One region of the Paenibacillus sp. 203 genome, then DNA from elsewhere that is predicted to be linked to it. Evidence: riboswitches for the same ligand, from Rfam matches in the RefSeq annotation. Region 1 holds a riboswitch; each other region holds the start of a gene.
The links. Region 1 has a riboswitch for glycine ahead of WA407_RS16575 (alanine/glycine:cation symporter family protein). Riboswitches for the same ligand answer to the same signal wherever they lie in the genome.
Positions count from the first base shown of each region.

Region 1 (3,277 bases):
GACTAACATGGGGGGACTGATTTAATACTCTGGATACCGTAGCTTTGGAAAAGCCCGCCAGTTTTGCAATTTGATCAAGATTCGACATGGTGCTTCTCCTCACATAAAAAAAATACTTGACATGAAACGCGTTACAACGATTAGGATGCTTATGAAGGCATTACGTCTATTTTAAGGTATCTGTCAATGCATTTCAAAGGAGAACGGTTATCGTTAGGTTGCATTGTTCGCTGAAATGGGCTTTAAAGTATTATTGTCACATTATGAAACACCGCTAGGTCTGATTCAGAAGTATAATGGCTGGCTGGGACGTGAAGTCATAGCATTACGTAAATTATGCCGAAACAGTGTTTACACGCTATAAGGATAAAGTAAAATACTGGATGACCTTTAATGAAATCAATGTAATGACCATGAGTCTGTTCACCGGTGGCGGTGTGGTTATTGACCTCTGTGCATGACACGTATCGAATTGATTACTTGCGTCAGCATATTGCCCAAATGAAGGAAGCGATTGCCGACGGTGTTGATCTGATTGGTTACACCAGCTGGGGCCCTATCGACCTTGTGAGCATGTCTACTTCCGAAATGTCCAAGCGCTACGGATTTATTTACGTTGATCTGGATGATGACGGTAACGGAACGCTCAAACGCTCCAAAAAGGACTCATTTAACTGGTATAAAAATGTGATAGCAACCAATGGTGAAGAATTGTAATTCCATCATCTCGGGCGGGTATAGCAGAGGACATCCTAAGGATGCAATCTGCTGTACCCGCTTTTTCGATAGACACAATAATAATATTTCAGAGGGCTTCACAAACTTTTCACTTGTAATAAGCTGAAAGTTTTCTGTATAATGAATAAAAATTTCATATGTCTGGTTGATGTTTGCGGGAGATGGAACGAAAGTTCCGACCGAAGGGGCAAAACTCTCAGGTGCTTAGGCTGATTACAGCAACAAGCGGGGACCGTAAACGGACAGAACTCTGGAGAGACCCTTAATTGGGCGCCGAAGGTGCACCGCAGAGAACATCTGCTTAAACTCTCAGGCAAAAGGACAGAGACGCGAATAACCTGTGACAGGGAATGCCCTAGGCTTTTTTATGAGCTATTAGAGGTAGAAACCTGCACAAGATGGTTGTATTTTTTCGTGCCTTTAACCTCTCCAGGAGTCGAATCAGCGGATTTGACTCTTTTTTGTTTTCTAATATGCTGGAGGAGCGGGTTGAAATGAATTTGGTACATGTATTAGAAACGATTGACAGCTGGATATGGGGAGCGCCGCTTCTTATTCTCGTAATGGGCACTGGGTTGTGGCTAACGATCCGTTTGAAGCTACTTCAGGTTATTCGATTGCCTTTGGCGCTCAAGCTAATTGGTAAAGCGCCGGACGAAGGTAGCGGAGATGTAAGCAGCTTCGGAGCATTGAGTACGGCACTGGCAGCTACTGTAGGTACAGGAAGTATCGTCGGCGTGGCAACAGCGATCAAACTGGGTGGGCCCGGTTCATTATTCTGGATGCTGGTTGCAGCTTTTTTCGGGATGGCAACCAAATATGCGGAAGGATTATTATCCGTTAAATACCGTGTTAAAGACCGGAACGGACAATTTTCGGGTGGTCCGATGTATTATATTGAAAACGGGCTTGGCCGCCGTTTCAAGCCGCTGGCGATGTTGTTTGCCTTTTCTGGTGTTCTTGTAGCCCTATTTGGAATCGGTACTTTTCCGCAAGTAAAGGCTATCGTTTCTTCGACGGAAAGTAGCTTTGGAGTGCCAACGGTAGTTACAGCGATCATTATTTCCGTGTTAACGGCTGTTGTTACGATTGGAGGACTCAAAAGTATTGCCAAGGTATCCACAAAGATTGTTCCATTCATGTCGGGGCTCTATATCGTAGTTTGCTTAATTGTACTCATTAAGTTTGCAGGAGAGCTTCCTCATGCGATTGCTTTAGTATTACAAGGGGCCTTCTCGACCACATCTGCAACGGGTGGATTTGCCGGAGCGACGATTATGTTGGCGATGCGAAGCGGAGTTGCCAGAGGTATTTTTGCTAATGAAGCCGGTTTGGGAAGTGCGCCAATTGCAGCAGCAGCTGCTAAGACGAAATGGCCTGCAGAACAAGGGCTGATATCCATGACAGGCGTATTTATTGATACGATGATTATTTGTAATCTGACGGGATTTACGTTGCTGGTTACGGGAATATGGAGTGGAAATGACGATGGAGGTCTGATGACCCAGCATGCGTTTTCCAGTGCCTTTCCGGCTGGTGCAGAGCTCGTGACGATTAGCCTTATTTTATTTGCGTTCACAACGATACTTGGCTGGAATTACTACGGAGAACGTTGTGTTGAATATTTACTGGGTGTCAAATGGATTAAACCATACCGTTATCTGTTCATCGCACTTGTAGCAGGAGGTGCGTTCATCAAGTTGGAAGCCATTTGGCTACTGGCAGATATCTTTAACGCAATGATGGCTTTCCCGAATCTGATCGCACTGCTTGGCTTATCGGGAATCGTAGTTGCAGAAACCCGAACCTATATGGATTCTTTGTATCCTAATAAGAAAAAGGGCATTCTTGCAGGTGCCAATGTAGGGGCTGCTATCCAAGTAGAAGAAAAAGGACAAACGGTTAATTCATAAAATCAAAAAGGGAGTGCCCTCAGCCATCATAGGCTTGGGGACACTCCCTTTTTGATTTTTAAAGTGATGCGCGTAAAGAAGCCATAATATATGCCTGATTCAACTTTTACCAAAGCCTCCATATTCCATTTCACCGGCTGCAATGTTTACGATTTTTTCTGATTGCTCATCATTAATATTGTAATCGACCAGGGTGGAAGGGGCACCGAGACTTGTCCAGAATGCACTCGTATGCGTCACCGCGCTGCCCCATACGTATTTTTCGTTCGTTTCTCAGTTGGTGATAACAGAATCCGGGTTCATTTCTGAACCGGTGGGGGCGAGTGTGTGGATGTTGCCGAATGGCAGAGCCTGGGTCGGCATGTGCTTTTTGTTGATAACATCCGACACATCGCCGTCATCTTTAGCCCCTGCTGCAGTTCTTCAATTTGATGGTCTCCAAAATTAATCTGGTGGGGTTATAATATGTGAATTTGTTCATCTGGAAAGTTCCCCTCAGTTCATAGTTCATGTCCAATCGTAACTTGCTTAACCTGATTGTCTGTCGAATAGCTGACTTCATCATGTAAGCTATTTGAAATGACGATTAACTATTAAACATGAAATGAATAAGGGTATTCAGGTAA
Region 1 is NZ_JAXCHD010000006.1:342,773-346,049, forward strand. Features, by position in the region: gene WA407_RS16565 (LacI family DNA-binding transcriptional regulator) at 1-88, opposite strand, end outside; gene WA407_RS26760 (family 1 glycosylhydrolase) at 348-461, shown strand; partial or broken gene WA407_RS26765 (family 1 glycosylhydrolase) at 451-717, shown strand; glycine riboswitch at 884-960, shown strand; glycine riboswitch at 979-1,073, shown strand; gene WA407_RS16575 (alanine/glycine:cation symporter family protein) at 1,233-2,651, shown strand; gene WA407_RS16580 (hypothetical protein) at 2,751-2,891, opposite strand; partial or broken gene WA407_RS16585 (NADH-dependent alcohol dehydrogenase) at 2,928-3,068, opposite strand.

Region 2 (3,277 bases), on a different contig from region 1:
CAATGCCTTTAGCCTTGGTAGGATCAATAATAGCCAGCGTAGATCCTGCATGCATTGCAATCGAGCGCACACCCTTGGTAATGCCGAAAGATTGATCTGCGGCTACTATGTCAGTAGCATTCACGTCACCAAGCGCATTATAACGGAAACGAACACCAAAGTTGGTCGCCAGCCAATCGGAGCTTGTTAATCCTTGCATCGCCGGTGATGCTGCTTCTTCTGCAGTCATGCCTTTGGCCGGATTAGTATAGGCTCCACGACGGTAGCCATTCATAACTTCGGAGGAATCCCAACGGTTTTTGTTACGGTCCGCATTATAATGATCGGAGATGAAGAAGACGCTCCCCCCGTTATTCACGTATTGCAGCAGAGCGGCCTGCTCGGATGCCTTAAAGGCAACATTCGCTTCACCAATAATGAACACATCATATTGGCGCAGCTTGTCATATGTTATGGCCTGCTCTCCATAAGTAAAAGGAATGGGACGATTCAATTGGTCTACCGTAAAGCCTACATTACGCAGTCCATTGGCAAAGTCGGAAAAGGCGCCTTCAATGACCCAATCTGCTGCACCAGCGGTCTGTGCGTGCGTATTATCGAACAGCACCTTTTTGCCTTTTCCATCCGGCAATGTAGTACCGGGTTGACCCGGGTTGCCAGGTTCACCTGGTTCCCCCGGTTCGCTTCCGCCCACCAGTTCAACAGCGCTTGGGCTTTTCACTCCACCAAAATTATTGTAGGCGCCGAGTGTACCCGTCACACGAATTTTGCTGCCGATCAGCTCAGGATGGCCTGACAGCCCAAATTGCCCTCTATACGCTGAAGTCAGCTGTACATCCAATAGATTAGACGTATTACGTTCATTTGCCTGATCGGCAATCAGTACGTTAAAATCATTCGCGAACGGAGAAGAAAAGTTAGCCGTTTTCGATCCGGTAGCATGTCCGACAATGAAGCCTTCCACCGTCACCGTACCTCCACTGCTTTGGCCCTGAAGTGCTTCGGCTACTGTCGATGCTCCCTCTGCCTTGACCTGACCGAGTGGAACGAAGATCCCGATCAGCAGTGATACGATTGCTGCTAGATGCAGCATCCCTTTTAAGCGTGAACCTGTGAACCGCAAGCCTTTTACCATACGTCAATATCCCTCCTATGTTTTCCATAAATGTACTTGTCCTTTATCAGATTAGCCGCCAATCTTCTAATTCCTTCCTGATTTCATCCATAATTATGTAAATTTTAATCTTTTTTATTGGAAACGCACCTGTTTATGTAAAAATTGAACCCTGTGATTGACACCGAGCACGGCATACATTACCCTAAGAAAGACATGTAGAACGGTATACGCGAATGAAGATGACGGGAGAGTCTGTCCAGGGAGCCTACACTCTGGCGGCACCGAAGGAGCAAGACGCCAGCACCCGGCTGGCGGATAATCTCTCAGGTCCATGTATCGTCATCTGACGCAACTCTGGAGAGAGCGCAAGCCACCCAAGGGGTAAGGCGGTAAGAACACCGCACGAAACTCTCAGGTAACGAGGACAGAGATAAGGGAAACTTCCTTATCCTGTCCTTTTTTGTGCTCACATTGTGCGTCAGCATTAGGAACCGTCATAACCGCGCAAAGACGCGGAAATACCATATAGTATGGTATTAGAACATACAGGGGGCCACACCATGCGTTTCAAAGATGTATTTTCTATTATCGGCCCGGCCATGACCGGACCTTCCAGTTCACACACCGCAGGCGCGGTGCGACTCGCACGCGTTGCCCGGCACTGGCTCGGAGCGCAGCCTGACCGTGCCCGCATGACATTATACGGCTCCTTTGCCGATACGTATAAAGGACACGGTACAGATCTGGCGCTCATCGCAGGACTGCTTAATTACGATACGGACGATCACCGGATTCCCGATGCCGAGCAGTGGGCCGAACAAGCCGGGATGGCCGTGGAATTCGCCGTCAGCGGACTCCCCGCCCCTCATCCGAACACTGTCCGTTTCGAGCTGTGGAAGGGCGAGGATCAGCGCACACTGTTGGGCTCCTCCATCGGCGGCGGCAGCATCCATGTCCAGCAACTGAATGAATTCCGGGTCAATCTGACCGGGGAGCTGCCTACGCTGGTGCTTCTCCACTCAGATAAACCCGGTACATTAGGTGCGGTGACTTCAGCGCTCGGCGCTGCTGACATTAACATTGCCTATATGCATGTGGATCGCAAAGGCCGAGATGGTGAAGCACTTACCGCCATCGAAACGGACAGTCCACCTACGGCTGAACTGATCGCAAAACTGCGCTCTTTGCCTCATATGTATGAAATTAAAATGATTAATTTGAAAAAAGGAGCTGAATCCGATGCGGTTTAGCCATTTGCATGAGATCAGCGCTTTATGCGCTGAAGAATCCACCACGATTGGCCGCTTGATGATTCAAGAGCAGGTACAAGAAACGAATACAACGGAGGAAGAAATCTTTCGTCAAATGTCTGATTATTATGAAGTCATGAAGGAAGCCGTTCATCGCGGACAGACACAAGACACCGTATCCCGCAGTGGATTGACGGGCGGGGACGGCAAGCGCCTAGCCGAGTATCTGCGGGCAGGGGAAACCTGCTCCGGCGATGCCTCCGCGCTCGCCATGGCTTATGCCCTCTCCGTGTCGGAGGTTAATGCATCCATGGGTCGCATTGTCGCCACGCCTACCGCAGGCTCATGTGGGGTTATCCCTGGTGTATTCATCAGTGCGCAGGAGCGGTTCGGCTGGGATGATGAGCATATGGTGAACGGACTATTCGCCGCTGGAGCTATTGGCTACGTGATCGCCAACAACTCCTTCATTTCTGGCGCGGAGGGAGGCTGTCAGGCTGAGATTGGCTCAGCTATCGGGATGGCCGCTGGTGCTATGGTCGAGCTGCGCGGTGGTACGCCTGAACAGGCTGTTCACGCCGTGGGTCTCGCTCTTAAGAACACGCTCGGCCTGATTTGCGACCCCGTCGCCGGACTCGTGGAGATCCCGTGCATTGTGCGCAACGGGCTGGGAGCCGTGACTGCGCTTGCCGCAGCGGACATGGCTTTGGCGGGTGTGCGTAGCGCTATTCCGTCTGACGAAGTCATTGACGTGATGCTTGAAGTCGGCAGTGCGATGCCGTCGAAGCACCGCGAGACTGCCAAAGGCGGCTTGGCCCAGACGCCGACTGGCAAGCGTTTGACCGAATCACTTACACGCAACACACCGACCAAGAAGGATAAGTCATAATTTATAAGCGGAAGCCTCCTT
Region 2 is NZ_JAXCHD010000007.1:13,722-16,998, reverse strand. Features, by position in the region: gene WA407_RS16965 (DUF6359 domain-containing protein) at 1-1,135, opposite strand, end outside; glycine riboswitch at 1,351-1,466, shown strand; gene sdaAB (L-serine ammonia-lyase, iron-sulfur-dependent subunit beta) at 1,678-2,367, shown strand; gene sdaAA (L-serine ammonia-lyase, iron-sulfur-dependent, subunit alpha) at 2,357-3,256, shown strand.
Region 2: another riboswitch for glycine. It lies ahead of sdaAB (L-serine ammonia-lyase, iron-sulfur-dependent subunit beta); the one in region 1 lies ahead of WA407_RS16575 (alanine/glycine:cation symporter family protein).

Region 3 (3,277 bases), on a different contig from region 1:
TACGGTCAGTGGTCTGACCCACAATACGGCCGGGGATACGGCGCATATGTGCCTGAGAAACGGCAAAGTATCCACAGGTCGGACCGCCGAGAGAAGAGGAGATGCCAAGTGGCTGCGCATCTCCTACCACAATATCCGCGCCCTGTTTGCCGGGTGTCTCCAGCAAGCCAAGTGCCAGTGGGTTGGCACTGACGACCAAAAGACCTTTGTGCGCATGGATGAGATCAGCCATCGGCTTCAGGTTTTCCACGGCTCCGAAAAAGTTGGGGCTTTGGACCAAAACAGCCGCAGTCTGTTCCGATACGGCCGCCGCTAACGCATTAGCATCCGTTACGCCGTCCGAACAGCCGATCTCCACGATGTCCAAATCCAATCCGCGTGCATAGGCTGCCAATACCTGACGTGCTTCCGGATGGACGGACCTTGATACGATAAGCTGTTTACGGCGGGTAGCTGCGGCGGACAGTGAGCCCGCTTCCGCCAGTGCAGTCGCTCCGTCGTACATGCTGGCATTAGCTACAGCCATGCCCGTCAATTCGCAAATATACGACTGAAATTCGAAAATGGCTTGTAGCTCGCCTTGGCTTACTTCCGGCTGATAGGGGGTGTAGGCTGTATAGAATTCCGAGCGTGAAGTGATGTGCTGGATGACGGACGGAATATGATGATCATAAATTCCTGCGCCAAGAAAGCTGGCATGTGTGTCTGTATTGGCGTTGTGTCCAGCAAGCTCGGCCAAGTGGCGGGTTAAGGCTCTCTCGCCGAGTCGAGAAGAAAGAGGGAGTTCCCCTTGATATCGAATGGCCTCTGGAATGTCACTGAATAAATCATCGATGGATGAAACGCCGACCACACGCAGCATTTCGGTTTGATCCTGTTCAGTCATAGGGAGATAACGATGCTGCTTCATAGGTTCTAGCTCCTTTCGAAAAGCAAAATTTTAAATCGTAAATTAGCTAATAAAAAAGTGTGAGATGAGAAACCCGGAAGTTCATATCTGACATGTTTGCTTTATAGAAATAAGGAGAGTTTAAGATCAGCGCGGGCGTTTATAAAAGGGTGCTGTCACCACCTCGGCACGCAGGCGTTTGCCACGAATCTCAACCTCCAGCGGTGTGGAGAGGGCGCTAAAACGACTGTCTACCAAGGCGAGGCCGAGATTACGCTTCAAGGTGGGCGACTGAGTCCCCGTTGTGACCTCACCGATGTGTTGTCCTTCTGCGAATACCGGGTAATGGGCGCGTGGGATACCGCGATCCATCATTTCCAGCCCGATCAATTTGCGAGGAATCCCTTGATCTTTCTGACGTTGCAGTGCTTCTCTACCGATAAAATCTCCCTTATTCAGCTTGACGAAGAACCCTAGACCGGCTTCGAGTGGTGAAATCGTGGCAGATAACTCCTGTCCGTACAGCGGCAACCGTGCCTCAAAGCGTAGGGTATCCCGAGCACCAAGTCCAGCGGGAATCAGCCCATACGACTCACCGGAACGAAGCAAACCCTCCCATACGGCTGGTGCTTCCGCAGCAGGTACATAAAACTCAAAACCGTCTTCGCCCGTATATCCGGTTCGTGAGACGAGTGCTTTTGCTCCGAACAATGGCACATTCTCATGGAAGCGGAAAGATGCCAGATTCGTAATGTCCGTATCTGCCACGGCTGCGGCAATACGTGCTGCTTCCGGTCCTTGCAACGCCAGCAATGCTATCGCATCAGACACATTCTCCATGTGAACGGATGCAGGCCTATGGCGAATGAGCCAATCCCAATCCTTATCGATGTTAGAGGCGTTCACAACGAGCATGTAGCGCTCCGGTCCTTTGCAGTAAACAAGCAGGTCGTCTACTACCCCTCCATCGGGGTAACACAGGAGTGAATATTGTGCCTGACCTGGTTCCAACTGGCTGACATCATTTGTGGTCACCCTTTGCAGAAAAGCTTCGGCCTCTTTGCCTTCAACCAAAAATTCGCCCATATGCGATACATCGAATAAACCCGCACGTTGCCGGACGGCCTCATGCTCCTTTTGAATGCCGCTAAACTGAACGGGGAGCTCCCAGCCGCCAAAGTCAATACAACGAACCCCAGACTGCGTCCCGTAGGACGAATATAGCGGTGTTTTTCGCAAATTAGTCATTTTTCCACTCCTATTCGGTGTGATCGGCTAAACAAAAAAGACAGGCCGAAAAAAACGTATAGACGGCAGTCTACACTCTTTTTTCAGCTCTGTCCTTGATACCAGAAAGTTACCCCGGTATGTACCGGGTTTCCCCTTGGGTGATCCGCTCCAATAGCGAATGCTCTCCAGAGATGCGTCCGGCAGAGGTCCTTTTGCCTGAGAGATTCACCTGCAATGCAGGCTTACTCCTTCGGCGCTACCTTCGGGATCAACAGTATATTACCTGGCTTTGCAGATAACAACTTGATCCGATTCGCGTGCACAACTGTCTCATAAGCGGCAACAGCTATGCGAATCTTTTTGGCAGTCTCTCCCTCCGCGTTCATCCGCGTTTGCAGTTGTCGGGGTGTTTCCCAAAGCATTTGCTATAACCCATTAATACGCAAATTCATTCAAAATGTCAATAAAAATGTCATCAAAAACAATATAAAAAACATTTAATATATAAATAAGGATATGTAAGCGTTTGTTATAAGTTATCATATTTTTATATAGTACGCCATATGAGGTCATATGAAGTATTTTTGTTAGTATTATTGACATGAGTGTTCCTGTTGTCATAATCTTAACCTGTCTAATACAGGTGAGCAAAAGCGATTTTATTCATATGGAAGCGAGGGGAACAAAATGGGTGAAGTGAAGCAGCAACTTTGGTATACAGACGAACATGAGTGGGTTCAGCGCACAGAGAATGGAACGTTGCGGATTGGTATTACAGATTTTGCACAGCATCAACTGGGTGATATTGTTTTTGTAGAATTACCTGAGGCGGGAGTAACGATTGAGCAGGGAGCGGAAATCGGTACGATTGAATCGGTGAAGACGGTATCCGACCTTTTTGCTCCGGTGACGGGAACCGTATTAAAAGTGAATGAAGCGCTGGAAAGTACGCCTGAGCTAGTGAATGAATCTCCCTATGAAAAAGGTTGGATGATCGAAGTAGAGATAGATAAAGATGTGGAGGAAGCATTGGGCAAGCTACTGTCTGCGGATCAATACGAGCAGTTGATTTCTGATGTGCAATAATGAGCAATACAGCATGAAATAATAACGCTTTATTCTGGTTTTTTATATGGATATTGAATTAAATAAGAGCAT
Region 3 is NZ_JAXCHD010000005.1:89,653-92,929, forward strand. Features, by position in the region: gene gcvPA (aminomethyl-transferring glycine dehydrogenase subunit GcvPA) at 1-910, opposite strand, end outside; gene gcvT (glycine cleavage system aminomethyltransferase GcvT) at 1,037-2,137, opposite strand; glycine riboswitch at 2,314-2,412, opposite strand; gene gcvH (glycine cleavage system protein GcvH) at 2,807-3,205, shown strand.
Region 3: another riboswitch for glycine. It lies ahead of gcvT (glycine cleavage system aminomethyltransferase GcvT); the one in region 1 lies ahead of WA407_RS16575 (alanine/glycine:cation symporter family protein).